DNA from 4 places in the Staphylococcus hyicus genome. Region 2 is predicted to be linked to each of the others. Evidence: riboswitches for the same ligand, from Rfam matches in the RefSeq annotation. Region 2 holds a riboswitch; each other region holds the start of a gene.
What was found. Region 2 has a riboswitch for S-adenosylmethionine ahead of metX (homoserine O-acetyltransferase MetX). Riboswitches for the same ligand answer to the same signal wherever they lie in the genome.
Positions count from the first base shown of each region.

Region 1 (3,475 bases), 1.1 Mb from region 2:
AAGATAAGCAAGTGGGTATACAACATGCACATGTTTTAACGGCGCGATTAAAATACGTTGGCGCATCCTTTGATACTTATTATCAAATGGATGAAGGGCATGTCCCGAAGCCACATGCGATGCAAGAAGTATTATCATATATTCAAAGATGGATGAAGACGATTGAAAAAAGTAAAAGCTGTGATACATGAAATCAGTCATGTGTCACAGCTTTTGTCTTATCCTTTGAAGCCGCCTGTCTCTTCAAGATGTTGCGTATCATCACCAAATTTTTTGAAGTTCTCTTTAAAACGTGCCACTAAATCTTTTGCTTGTGTTTCATATGCCTCTTTATTTGTCCATGCGTTAATAGGTTGTAAAATTGTAGTCGGCACATCTTCTACTTTTTTAGGAATATTTAAACCGAAAATATGATCCTTTTCAAATTCAACATTTTTTAATTTTCCACTAATCGCATCATTGACCATTTTTCGTGTATGTCTTAGTTCAATACGGTTACCCACACCGTATTTACCACCGGTCCAACCTGTATTGACTAAATACACATCAACTTCGTGTTTATCAATTAAATTACCGAGAAGGTCAGCATAGACTTTCGCACTTAATGGCAAGAATGGTGCCCCAAAACATGTTGAAAAAGAGGGTTGAGGTTCAGTAATACCACGTTCAGTACCCGCAAGTTTTGATGTAAAACCGCTTAGGAAATGATACATTGCTTGATCTTTTGTTAACTTAGAAATAGGAGGTAATACCCCAAAAGCATCTGCTGTTAAGAAAATAATTGTATTTGGATGTGACGCTTTGGACGGAACGACAATGTTATCTATATGGTGAATTGGATAAGCAGCACGCGTGTTTTCAGTGAATTTGTTATCGTCGAAATCGACATATCCTTGTGAATCCACGACGCAATTTTCTAAAACCGTACCATATCTGATGGCTTTAAAAATTTGTGGTTCTTTTTCTGCGGACAATGAAATGGCCTTGGCATAACAGCCACCTTCAATATTAAAGACACCATTTTCATTCCATCCATGTTCATCATCACCGATTAATTTACGATTAGGGTCTGCTGATAAAGTCGTTTTTCCAGTACCAGATAATCCAAAGAATAATGCAACATCACCTTTATTACCCACGTTTGCAGAGCAATGCATACTCATTATTTTTTGTTTTGGTAATAAGTAATTCATCACAGAGAAAATTGATTTTTTCATTTCACCCGCATATTCCGTGCCCCCGATTAAAACGGTTTTATGTTTGAATGAAATAATGACAAACGTTTCAGACCGTAGTCCATCTTTGTCTGGGTCGGCTTTGAATGTTGGTGCCGATATAACTGTAAAGTCAGCTTTGATTTTTGAAGCTTCTTCTTTAGAGCTTGGCTTAATAAATAAATTTTGAGCAAATAAATTATGCCACGCAAACTCATTGACGACTGTTAAATCAAGTTGTGAATCTTTATCACTTCCAGCATAACCATTGAAAACAAATATCTCATCTTTACTGTCCAAATAATCAATCACTTGGTAGTACAAGTTTAAAAACTTTTCTTCTGAAATCGGCTGATTAACCGTACCCCAATCAATATCATCTTTGACTTGAGGATTGTCTACGATATATTTATCTTTTGGAGAACGTCCTGTATATACGCCCGTTTTTGCATTAATGGCCCCAAATTCTGTGAGTTCAGCTTCGTCTCGTTTTAAAATTTTGTTGTAGAGTTCAGTAGTAGTAAGTTGAAAATGAGATGAAGGCTTGGTTTTTAAAGCGTCAATTGCTTGTGTATCAAACGACATGGTTTATCCCTCCAATAGTGATTTCGGCGATGTAAGCCTTTACAATTCAAGAGTATAACACAATGATTTCATTATCCATACTGAAATTAGGTAATTTGGAGAGAAAAATAGTAAAATAATTAGATTGCTGTATCGGTTTTATATTTGTGTTACATAAACTCAAACTGAATTGACACTGTTAAAAAATTTATGTAATATAGGACTAACGGATTCTCTTATCCTGAGTGGTGGAGGGACATGGACCCAATGAAACCCAGCAACCTCTTCTTTTATAGAAGAAAGGTGCCAAACCGTTTGCAGACATATACAGTCTGAACGATAAGAGCGAATGGACGTTAAAGGCCTTCTCTCTATTTAAGAGTATGAAAGGCTTTTTTTATTGGCTCAGTTACAAAGAGAACTTCGTAATAAAATAAAAAGGAGCTTAATATGACTTACAATAGACGCTTATTTACTTCAGAATCAGTTACTGAAGGACATCCAGATAAAATTGCCGATCAAATTTCAGATGCAATTTTAGATGAAATTTTGAAAGGTGACCCGAATGCACGTGTGGCGTGCGAAACGACTGTTACGACTGGTATGGCTTTAATTGCTGGAGAGATTACAACTTCTACTTATGTAGACATACCTAAAGTTGTTCGTGAGACCGTTAAAGAAATCGGATATACTCGAGCAAAATATGGGTATGACTATAAAACAATGTCTGTACTTACAGCTATCGATGAACAATCACCTGATATCGCACAAGGTGTAGACCGTGCTTTAGAATATCGCGACCAAGATCAAGATGAAGTATTAAATATTGGGGCTGGAGACCAAGGATTAATGTTTGGATATGCGACAAACGAAACAGACACATTTATGCCGTTGCCGATAGATTTATCGCATAAGTTATCTAAGCGTTTAACGACGGTTCGTAAAGATGGAACATTAAGTTATTTAAGACCAGATGGTAAAGTACAAGTTACGGTTGAATATGATGAAAATAATCATCCTAAACGTGTCGATACGATTGTCATTTCATCTCAACATCATGAAGATATTGAATTGGAAGACATTCAAGAAGATTTAAAAAAACATGTGATTTATCCAACTGTTGAAGATCATTTAATTGATAAAGATACGAAATTCTTTATTAACCCAACTGGACGTTTTGTTATCGGTGGTCCTCAAGGTGATGCAGGTTTAACTGGTCGTAAAATCATTGTTGATACGTATGGCGGTTATGCGCGTCATGGTGGCGGTGCATTTTCTGGTAAAGATCCTACGAAAGTAGACCGTTCGGCTGCATATGCTGCACGCTATGTTGCTAAAAATATTGTAGCTGCAGAATTAGCAGATAAATGTGAAGTACAAATTGCTTATGCAATCGGTGTCGCACAACCGGTATCGATAGCTATTGATACATTTGGCACAGGAAAAGTGTCGGAAAACATTTTAATAGAAGCTGTTAGACAAAATTTTGATTTGCGTCCAGCCGGAATCATTAAAATGTTAGACTTACAACGACCGATTTATAAACAAACTGCGGCTTATGGTCATTTTGGACGCAATGATATTGATGTCCCTTGGGAAAAGACAAACAAAATTGATATTTTAAAGGAAGCGGTAGAAACGCTTAAATAAATTTTCTCAATAAAGATTCGCGATTTTATTCGCTTTTTTATATAATG
Region 1 covers NZ_CP008747.1:1,155,975-1,159,449, forward strand. Annotated here, with positions in the region: gene SHYC_RS05515 (alpha/beta hydrolase family protein) at 1-191, shown strand, start outside; gene pckA (phosphoenolpyruvate carboxykinase (ATP)) at 219-1,799, opposite strand; SAM riboswitch class I at 2,012-2,124, shown strand; gene metK (methionine adenosyltransferase) at 2,229-3,428, shown strand.
Region 1: linked by a shared signal. The riboswitch ahead of metK (methionine adenosyltransferase) and the one ahead of metX (homoserine O-acetyltransferase MetX) in region 2 are both predicted to bind S-adenosylmethionine.

Region 2 (3,475 bases):
CGACATTATGGAGAGGGCGTTTAACTGAAGTGGATAGTTTCTTCTTAGGTAAAATTACAGAAGCAAAATAATTTTGACAAAAGTTAATGCTAAGCACGTTTTAATAAATGAGTAGCTGGATGGGTCTATTAAGATACATCCAGTTTTTTTATGCGTAAATGTGTAGGGGAGGGGATTTTAATGACATAGCGCGTATTTATGATATTAAAGGTATCTTTTTTGGAAAAACTAATTATCCATCAACGGCAAGAATTCAGTATTTTTAAGACAAACGATAGTCTGACGTCACTCACACCTCAGACTAACCTTATGGTAATTTTTATTGATTTATACTAAAATAGTTTTAATTTTAAGGAGGGGTGAGGTGCAATGGCTTACAATTCGTTTAGGCAAGGTGTCAAAGATTGTATTCCTACGTTGCTCGGTTATGCAGGTGTTGGTTTTTCTTTCGGTATCGTAGGTATTGCCTCTGGCTTTAGTATTTTAGACATCGCGTTACTATCTATACTCGTTTATGCAGGTGCTGCTCAATTTATCATTATTGCATTAATGGCTGTTCAAACGCCTATATGGATTATTGTACTCACAGCACTTGTCGTTAACAGTCGTATGTTTTTATTAAGTATGACTCTCGCCCCAAACTTTAAAGCGACATCTTTACCTCATCGTGTAGGTATCGGATCGTTATTAACGGATGAGACATTTGGTATCGCAATTACACCACATTCAAAAGGAGCTGTAATCGGGAGACGTTGGATGCATGGCATCAATATTACAGCTTACATATTTTGGATTTTTGTATGTATTCTTGGTGCGTTACTCGGTGATATCTTTTCGAATCCTGAAGCGTTAGGATTGGATTATGCGATTATCGCCATGTTTATTTTCCTTATGTTAAGTCAATTTGAAGGTCTTACGAAACCCAAGTTACATCTCTATTTAAAACTGGTATGTATTGTCGTTATACAAATGATGGTATTCAGTCTTGTAATGCCATCTTATATCGCCATTTTAATTACATCAATGGTTACAGCTGCAATAGGGGTGGTGATGGACCGATGACAATGTATATTCTTTGGACCATTATTCTATCTGGTATAGGCACATTATTATTACGTATTACGCCTTTCATCGCAATCGCACAATTACAACTTTCTGAAAAAGTCATTCAATGGTTATCTTTTATACCAATTACATTGTTTGCTGCCTTAGTTGTTGATGGATTGATCATTCAAGAAACTGGTCACTTTGGATTTCGCTTAAACTGGATTTATGTATTCGCAGTTATCCCAACACTTCTCGCTACTTTGATATCAAGGAGTTTAACCATTGCTGTTATTATAGGTATGGTAAGTGTTGCATGTTTAAGACTTATTCTACCTCTGTAAACATTTGCATGAATATTCTGAATACGTTATGATATGAATTAATGAATTGAATACTGAAAGCTTATTAAGAGAAGTTGAGGGATTTGGCCCTGTGATGCTTCAGCAACCACTTAGTGATAAGTACGGTGCTAAAACCAACGAATGTTTCGAGTGATAAGTCAATGATTAACATGAGTTGTATTGCCGTACAGACGGTAGTACAACTTTTTTGTTTAGAGGGAGGGTATGCTAAATTGACACATTATACAGTTGATACACTGCATTTAGGTGAATTTAAAACAGAATCAGGTGAAATGATTCAAGATTTAAAATTGAGATATGAACATGTAGGATATCGAGGACAACCTCTGGTATTAGTATGTCACGCATTAACAGGAAACCATTTAACTTATGGTACAGAAGATAACCCTGGATGGTGGCGTGAAATTATTGATGGAGGCTATATGCCATTACATGATTACCAATTTTTAACATTTAATGTGATTGGAAGTCCATTTGGATCTAGTTCGCGGCTAACAGATTCACAATTCCCTTCGAGGTTAACAATCCGTGATATCGTTCGTGCTATTGAATTAGGGTTACAAGCGCTTCAATTTGAAACGATAGAAGTGTTGATAGGCGCCTCTCTCGGTGGTATGCAAGTACTAGAACTCTTGTATAACCAAAAATTTAAAGTGAAAAAGGCAGTCATTCTGGCTTCTACCGTAAAAACGTCTTCTTATTCACGTGCATTTAATGAAATCGCACGTCAAGCGATACATTTAGGAGGAAGGGAAGGCTTAAGTATTGCGCGACAATTAGGTTTTTTAACATACCGGTCGTCTAAAAGTTATGAAGCGAGATTTACGCCGGATGAAGTAGTAACCTATCAAAAACATCAAGGTGATAAATTTAAAACAAGCTTTGATTTAAAGTGTTACCTCACACTGCTCGATGTTTTAGACAGTCATAATATTTTTAGAGCGCGTCACGATGTGGATGACGTATTTCGTAATTTAAATACGAAAGTGTTAACGATGGGGTTTACTGATGATTTATTATATCCAGACGATCAAGTTGCCGCTATAGGTAATTATTTCAAATATCACCGTCATTTTTTTGTGCCAGATAATGTCGGGCATGATGGCTTTCTACTTAATTTTAATGATTGGGCACCTTATTTATACCATTTCTTAGAACTTTCAAGATTTAGACGCTAAATTTAGACGAATATGTTACATTTTTGTTATAATTATGTAAATGAGATACGCATGAGTTAAGCTGTATTTGAGTTGTGATAACTGAAATACAGCTTACCTATTGTATGAACTAGACTGAAGGCGATATAAAGTTATTTAAATTGTTCAGGTGATCTCAAAACTATTTTAAATGTGTCTTGGCGAAGGTTTTTAACGTATTTTTTTAGATAAAAAAGAAGATGTTTAGCGCGTTCAAATTGTTAAGATAAGCTTAAAGTTAAGCGTATGACGTCTGTTGTAAACCACTCTCAAAGCCTGTAAAATAGTGACTATAAATTTAAGTTTGGAAGTGGCATTATTGTTTTCAAAAATTAAACCTAAAGATACCATATTAGGCACCATTGCATTAATTTTGGTCGCTTTAGTGCTGCATTTTATACCTATATTGGGAGTTATTATAATATTATTTGCACCGCTTCCAGGAATCATTCTTTGGTATCGTTCTAAATATTCATTTGGGATTGCTGCACTGATTTCAATTATGGTCGCAACAATAACAGGAAGTTTATTTGTGCAAACCTTTATGATTGTTTTATTACTTGCGAGTTTAATCATCAGTCAATTATTACTGCATAAAGCTTCAAAAGAACGTATTTTGTATATTGTGTCATTGGTTACAAGTCTAGTAACACTAGGTGCAATGATTCTTTTACAAAGCATTAAAAAACTACCATATGCGCATGAATTAATCGCACCATACAAAAATGTAGTGGATGAAACGATTCGCATGCAAAATTTAGATGCCCAATCAGCGAAAGTGTTGGAAACCTCTGTGCAACAAATGGCTGTTCAAATGCCGAGTTTTATTGTAATAAGCATCACATTATTTTTCATGTTGTCATTGCTTAT
Region 2 covers NZ_CP008747.1:21,235-24,709, forward strand. Annotated here, with positions in the region: gene gvpU (gas vesicle accessory protein GvpU) at 1-71, shown strand, start outside; gene SHYC_RS00115 (AzlC family ABC transporter permease) at 370-1,062, shown strand; gene SHYC_RS00120 (AzlD domain-containing protein) at 1,059-1,388, shown strand; SAM riboswitch class I at 1,447-1,548, shown strand; gene metX (homoserine O-acetyltransferase MetX) at 1,622-2,587, shown strand; gene SHYC_RS00130 (DUF2232 domain-containing protein) at 2,892-3,475, shown strand, end outside.

Region 3 (3,475 bases), 760 kb from region 2:
ATCCTAAATCCTTTAGATTGTTTTAAAACTTCCTCAAATTACGAAATCAAGCTTCTTCACATTGGAACGGGTTTGATTTTCGGATAGGACCGCATTATAAAATGAAAAGCAAGTTTAGCTCTTAAGCCTGCTTTAATGGTGTAACAAGCTTAACCAACGTTATATTAATTACCGTCCCCATACACATCATGCCATTGATCGCGCTTATCCAAAAATGCTTGAGCGATGACTTTAGCATCTTCTAATGAATGGCTTGCTGCCCAACCACATTGGACTTCGTTACAAGCTGGCACTTCCGTGGCATTTAACACATCTTGAATTGTATTTTCAATGATGTTTAATACGTCACCATAATCTTTATGATTGATAAAAGAAACATAAAAACCTGTTTGACATCCCATTGGACTTAAATCTACAACTTTATCAGAATGATTTCGGATATTTTCTGCCATTAAATGTTCTAAACTGTGTAACCCTGGCATATCCATATGTTCTTTATTCGGTTGTTTGAATCGAATATCATATTTGTATATGTCATCTCCGTTATCACCTTGCATTTTACCAGCTAGTCGCACATATGGTGCAACGACTTTAGTGTGATCTAAATTAAAACTTTCTACGTTCATTTTCGGCATATTGTCATCCTCCTTTATTGATTTCATTTTAACATATCTTTCAACGTATTAAAGTCGGACGCTTACTAAATTTGTCAGGTTAAAAATAAGTATTGTATGGACAATTTTATATGTAAATTGTTGTGTTGTTTTAGATATGTAGATAGCCATAATATTAATATGGGTGACTGTTTCAACCTCGATTTTTAAGGGTACTCCCTTAACACGAGCACATGACCCATATCTCTATGCCTTCATTGCACCATACATACAGACGTTAGGAATATCAGGCGTTAACGCTTCAAAAACCTATAACTTTCATGAAGGGCATGATTTAAAACGTGTATAACGTTTAAAAGCACATCGTCAATACAGATTTCAATGTGCGCTATATACATTTTAGTTAAGCTTTATACCATAGAAGTCAAAATTAAAGGCTCGCTTTAAAGGGCAACTTTATATCATCAGGGTTAATCTTATTTTTATATAAAGCAGTGCTATGGCGCTACTTCAGCTAAATCCCGAAAAATTGTGAAAATAATGAAAATAGCATGACAAATGAGCGGATTTCCGATAAAATGAGTAATAATTAAATCAAAATTTATCAAGAGTGGTGGAGGGAATTGGCCCTACGAAGCCCTGCAACCTCATCGATAATCGATAAAGGTGCGAAATCCAACAATAGTGGAAGACTATTGATAGATAAATGACATACAAATGGTTATCAACGTTTGATGTACGACTATTAATAGGAGAACATTGTACATCACGTATGATAACTTTTTGTTTTTTGAAGGGAGATTTTACTTTGGTTTCAGTGAGACAACGCATATTAGATTATATTGATAATCATCGATTACATTATTTAGACATGAGTCATCAAATACATGATCGACCAGAATTGGGGAATGAGGAATTATTTGCCTCACGATTACTCATAGATCATTTATCTGAACATGGTTTTAATATTCAAAAAGATATTGCGGGACATTCGACGGGCTTTATTGCCTCATATGATGCTGATGCACCAGGACCAGCAATTGGATTTTTAGCAGAGTATGATGCACTACCAGGTTTAGGTCATGCATGTGGTCATAACATTATTGGAACCGCAAGTGTCCTTGCAGGGATAGCGCTTAAACAAGTGGTTGACGAACTCGGGGGGAGCGTCGTAATTTTTGGTTGTCCTGCTGAAGAAGGGGGCGAAAATGGTAGTGCCAAGGCGTCTTATGTCAAAGAGGGACTTTTTGATGACATCGATGTGGCGCTAATGATTCATCCGGGGAATGAAACGTATCCTACGATTCATACGCTTGCTGTAGACGTATTAGATATTCAATTTTACGGTAAAAGTGCACATGCATCAGAAAATGCACATGATGCCAAGAATGCTTTAGATGCGATGTTAAGTTTTTTCAATGGTATTGCACAGTTAAGACAACATATTCGAAAATCAGAACGTGTCCATGGTGTTATTTTAGATGGCGGTAAAGCCGCAAATATTATACCTGACTATACCCATGCACGATTTTACACAAGGGCGACAACAAGAAAATCACTTGATATATTAACGGAGCGTGTGCATCGTATTGCCAAAGGGGCAGCGATTCAAACTGGGTGTGATTATGAGTTTGGACCAATACAAAATGGGGTAAACGAATTTATCAAATCACCCGAACTTGATGCACTATTTGAACGTTATGCTATTGAATTAGGAGAAGAAGTCAGTCATGACGACTTTGGATATGGTTCGACGGATACGGGAAATGTGAGTCATGTGATTCCGACAATTCATCCACATATTAAAATTGGCCCGCGTAGTTTAGTCGGTCACACGCATCGATTTAGAGAAGCAGCAGCGAGTCCTATGGGTGATAAAGCATTGATAAAAGGGGCGAAAATTATTGCATTGATGGGTGCCAATTTATTACAAGATGATGAATTATTATCGACAATTCAAAAGGAACATCAATTATTAAGGGAGAAATTATAAATGACTGACCATCCACGTTTAAAATTGGGAGACTTATACGATGATGATATTGTTTACACAGCACGCCCTTCATATATTTCAAATCCTTGGTTAGAACCAGACGAACACCAGTCAAATTTTTTAACGGGAAGAGAATTATTAATTGCTGATATGCCAGTAATCGTGCATGAAGCAAGTGTAACAGATAAATTACAAAGACTATTTGAATATGTGAATCAAACAATACCTACAAATATATATACATTTAAAGATAAAGAAAGTTATGAGCACTTGTTACACCATTTAACGGTAGAGAATCATCATCGCATATACACACAATACGTTCATGGTGAAAACCTCATTGACAATTCACGGTATGCGATGGACAAACAAATGTTTATTGATTTAAATACGAAATCAAAAATTCCAGAATGGACTGGAGGCAAATATCTACCAAAAAGAGAGGTCGTTGAGATCCATACACTGCATGATGCGTTAAAACATTGGTCATTGCCGCTTGTATTAAAACCAGGGGATGATTTACCAACTGCAGGTGGATATGGGGTTATGATTTGTTATACGCAACATGATTTAGACCAAGCTGTTAAAAGAATTGAGAACGCTCAAGATGAAACTCAATCCATCATTATTGAACAATGTGTTGAAGCGACAGATAATTATTGTGTCCAATATGCAATACACCCTGAAAATGGCATCATCTATTTAGGGTCTGCGAAACAACTTACAAATAAATATGGGTTTTATAATGGCAATATTAATGCTATACAAGTACCACAATCTGTAATTGATGCTGGATATCACATCATGAAAATGGGTGTGGATAAAGGATTTGTCGGTATTGCGGGATTTGATTTACTTGTAGATAACG
Region 3 covers NZ_CP008747.1:781,513-784,987, forward strand. Annotated here, with positions in the region: gene SHYC_RS03515 (S-ribosylhomocysteine lyase) at 165-635, opposite strand; SAM riboswitch class I at 1,213-1,323, shown strand; gene SHYC_RS03520 (M20 family metallopeptidase) at 1,387-2,607, shown strand; gene ldmS (L-aspartate--L-methionine ligase LdmS) at 2,608-3,475, shown strand, end outside.
Region 3: linked by a shared signal. The riboswitch ahead of SHYC_RS03520 (M20 family metallopeptidase) and the one ahead of metX (homoserine O-acetyltransferase MetX) in region 2 are both predicted to bind S-adenosylmethionine.

Region 4 (3,475 bases), 490 kb from region 2:
ATGAACAAGTTTATCGTGAAACTTGGTTATAATAAAATAGTTGATTGATAAAAACATGTGTGTCATGATTATCTTGTAAACAAATATAGGAGGGGATTCAAGTGGCAGTGCCAAGTGAATTAAAATATTCAAAAGAACACGAGTGGGTAAAAGTCGAAGGAAATGTTGCAACTGTTGGTATTACAGACTTTGCACAAAACGAATTAGGAGATATCGTATTCGTTGAACTTCCAGAAGTGGATGATGAAGTATCAGAAGGCGAAACTTTCGGTAGCGTTGAATCTGTAAAAACAGTTTCAGAATTATATTCACCAGTATCTGGTAAAATCGTAGAAGTGAATGAAGATCTTGAAGACGAGCCAGAAGCTGTAAATGAATCGCCATATGAGAAAGCTTGGATGGTGAAAGTTGAATTAAGCGATGAAAGTGAACTTGATGCTTTAATGGATGCACAAGGTTATCAAGAAATGATTGGCGAATAATATTTTTAAACTCCTAGATATTCCTTTGATTATCTTGGAGTTTTTTTGCACTGAATACTAACTTTTTAGAAGGTGAAGACCATGGCGATGATTAATAAAGTAATTGTTGTAGAAGGCAAATCTGATAAAAAAAGAGTTAAGGAAGTGTTATTAGAACCGGTTGATATCATTTGTACACATGGCACGATGGGCATCGAAAAGTTAGATAATATGATTGAATCTTTGTACGGCAAACAAGTATATATTCTTGTTGATGCTGATACTGAAGGGCGAAAGATTCGAAAATGGTTTTCAAAGTATTTAAGTGAAAGTACAGATATCTTCATTGATTCAACTTTTAGTGAAGTGGCACGGTGTCCACGAGATTACCTCTCAAATGTTTTAGGGCGGCATGGATTTGACGTCAAAAACGATTTTTATGTAAAAGGAAAGTATTCATATCATGAGTGTTTTAGAGCAATCGAACAATACATTTAATGAACAAGAACAAGATATTAAATTAATCTTTGGCTATACGCCGATGTGTGGTACGTGTAAAGTGTCAGAACGCATGTTACACATCGCTAATAGTGTCACGCAATTGCCTTTAGAAAAACGAGATTTAAATTATTATCCTGAATTTAGCCAAATGTTCGAAATACAATCTGTTCCAATTTTGTTAATTATGCACAATGATAAAGAAGTTGATCGCATTTATGCATTTCAATCTGTTACATTTTTACTTGAACGGTTAAAAAAAGTGATTGACGAAATTCGAGGATAGTGATAATATTTAAACAATTCAATATTCAGAAAACTCTTATCTAGAGTGGTGGAGGGATGTGCCCTATGAAGCCCGGCAACCGTCTAAATTTAGAAATGGTGCCAATTCACATAAAGTATTTATACTTTTGAAGATGAGAGAAACGCATCGAAATCTATGCTTTCTCTTATTTTTATATAGGAGAAAGCTTTTTTTGTTCTGAAATTTGATAATTCGCAACACATTGAGGGGGAAGCGATATGATTGAGCTTAAAAATATCGTTAAACAGTACGAGAGCAAATCTAAATCCGTTTTAGCTGTTGATCATGTTAATCTAACCATTAACACAGGTACCATATTTGGTATTATTGGTTTTTCGGGTGCGGGAAAAAGCACTTTGGTGCGACTGTTTAATTATTTAGAAACACCAACGTCTGGCGATGTTGTTATCGGTGGAGATCATATAGGCCACTTGAGCAAACAAGCGCTAAGGTATAAAAGACAAAAAGTGGGCATGATTTTCCAACATTTCAATCTATTGTGGTCACGCACTGTACTTGATAATGTACGATTTCCGTTAGAAATTGCGGGTGTATCGAAACGTCATGCTAAAGCAAAAGCATTGGAATTGATAGAACGTGTTGGCTTAAAAGGGCGTGAACATGCGTATCCATCAGAATTATCAGGTGGTCAAAAACAACGTGTTGGTATTGCTAGAGCACTTGCAAATGACCCGGAGGTATTACTTTGTGATGAAGCAACGAGTGCATTGGATCCGCAAACAACAGATGAAATACTCGATTTATTAATTCAATTGAAAAAAGAGCAAAACTTAACCATTGTGATTATTACGCATGAAATGCATGTTATACGTCGCATTTGTGATGAAGTTGCGGTCATGGAAAATGGAAAGGTAATTGAACAAGGTAAAGTATCTGAAGTTTTTGAAAATCCAAAACATTCAGTCACTAAGCGCTTTGTGCAAGAAGATCTTCAACCTAAAGCTGAATTTGAAGACATTTCAGGTCTCGTCAAGTTAAATTCAAATGATAAACTTATAAAACTCAACTTTTCAGGTGAAGTGACGACACAGCCTATAATTTCGTATATTTTAAAAACGTATGATGTGGCTGTAAATATATTAGAAGCCAATATTAAACATTCTAAGTCAGGGGCTATTGGTTTTATTGTTGTACATATTTCTAACATCGACCAAACACAGTTTGAGCAATTAAAACTTGATTTAGAATCGAAACAAATTGAAGTTGAGGTGATTGCCCATGGGTAAAAGTTTTACTGAGATATTGCATGAAATGCTAACACTGCCAAATGTGCGTTGGCCAGATGTATGGACTGCGACCTATGAAACACTGTATATGACGATTATCTCGACTTTCTTTGCATTTATATTTGGCATCATTACAGGAGTAGTGTTATTTCTAACTTCTAAAAGTAAATCTAAAGCCGGTCGAATTTTTTATAATCTCGTGTCATTTTTCGTTAATTTATTCCGCGCAATCCCATTTATTATATTGATTTTATTGCTGATTCCTTTTACAAGTTTAATTTTAGGCACAATAAGTGGCCCTACAGGTGCATTGCCTGCATTGATTATTGGTGCTTCGCCTTTTTATGGACGACTTGTTGAAATTGCTTTAAAAGAAATAGATAAAGGTGTGATAGAAGCAGCTTGGTCAATGGGTGCAAACACATGGACGGTGATACGGAAAGTTTTAATTCCTGAATCGCTCCCTGCTTTAATTTCTGGCATAACTGTTACTGCAATTGCATTAGTTGGATCTACAGCTGTTGCAGGTGTTATTGGTGCGGGAGGGTTAGGTAATTTAGCGTATTTAACAGGATTTACACGAAATCAAAATGATGTCATTTTAATTTCAACCATTTTAATTTTAGTTATCGTCTTCGTTATTCAATTTTTGGGAGATTGGACAACGAATAAAATAGACAAACGATAAATACAAGATAAGGAGAATGTAATAATGAAAAGATTTTTATCAATTGCTGTAATTTTAGTTCTATCTGTAGTATTGGTTGCTTGTGGCAATAACGATTCAAAAAGTAGTAAGGAAGATAAGAAAATTGTGGTCGGGGCATCTCCTGCACCACATGCTGAAATATTAGAAAAAGCGAAGCCAATATTAGAAAAAGAAGGATACAATTTAGAAATTAAAACGATTAATGATTATACGACGCCAAACAAATTGTTAGATGCAGGTGAATTAGATGCAA
Region 4 covers NZ_CP008747.1:2,006,977-2,010,451, reverse strand. Annotated here, with positions in the region: gene SHYC_RS09490 (arsenate reductase family protein) at 1-32, shown strand, start outside; gene gcvH (glycine cleavage system protein GcvH) at 102-482, shown strand; gene SHYC_RS09480 (toprim domain-containing protein) at 564-959, shown strand; gene SHYC_RS09475 (thioredoxin family protein) at 925-1,245, shown strand; SAM riboswitch class I at 1,279-1,385, shown strand; gene SHYC_RS09470 (methionine ABC transporter ATP-binding protein) at 1,485-2,513, shown strand; gene SHYC_RS09465 (methionine ABC transporter permease) at 2,506-3,201, shown strand; gene SHYC_RS09460 (MetQ/NlpA family ABC transporter substrate-binding protein) at 3,226-3,475, shown strand, end outside.
Region 4: linked by a shared signal. The riboswitch ahead of SHYC_RS09470 (methionine ABC transporter ATP-binding protein) and the one ahead of metX (homoserine O-acetyltransferase MetX) in region 2 are both predicted to bind S-adenosylmethionine.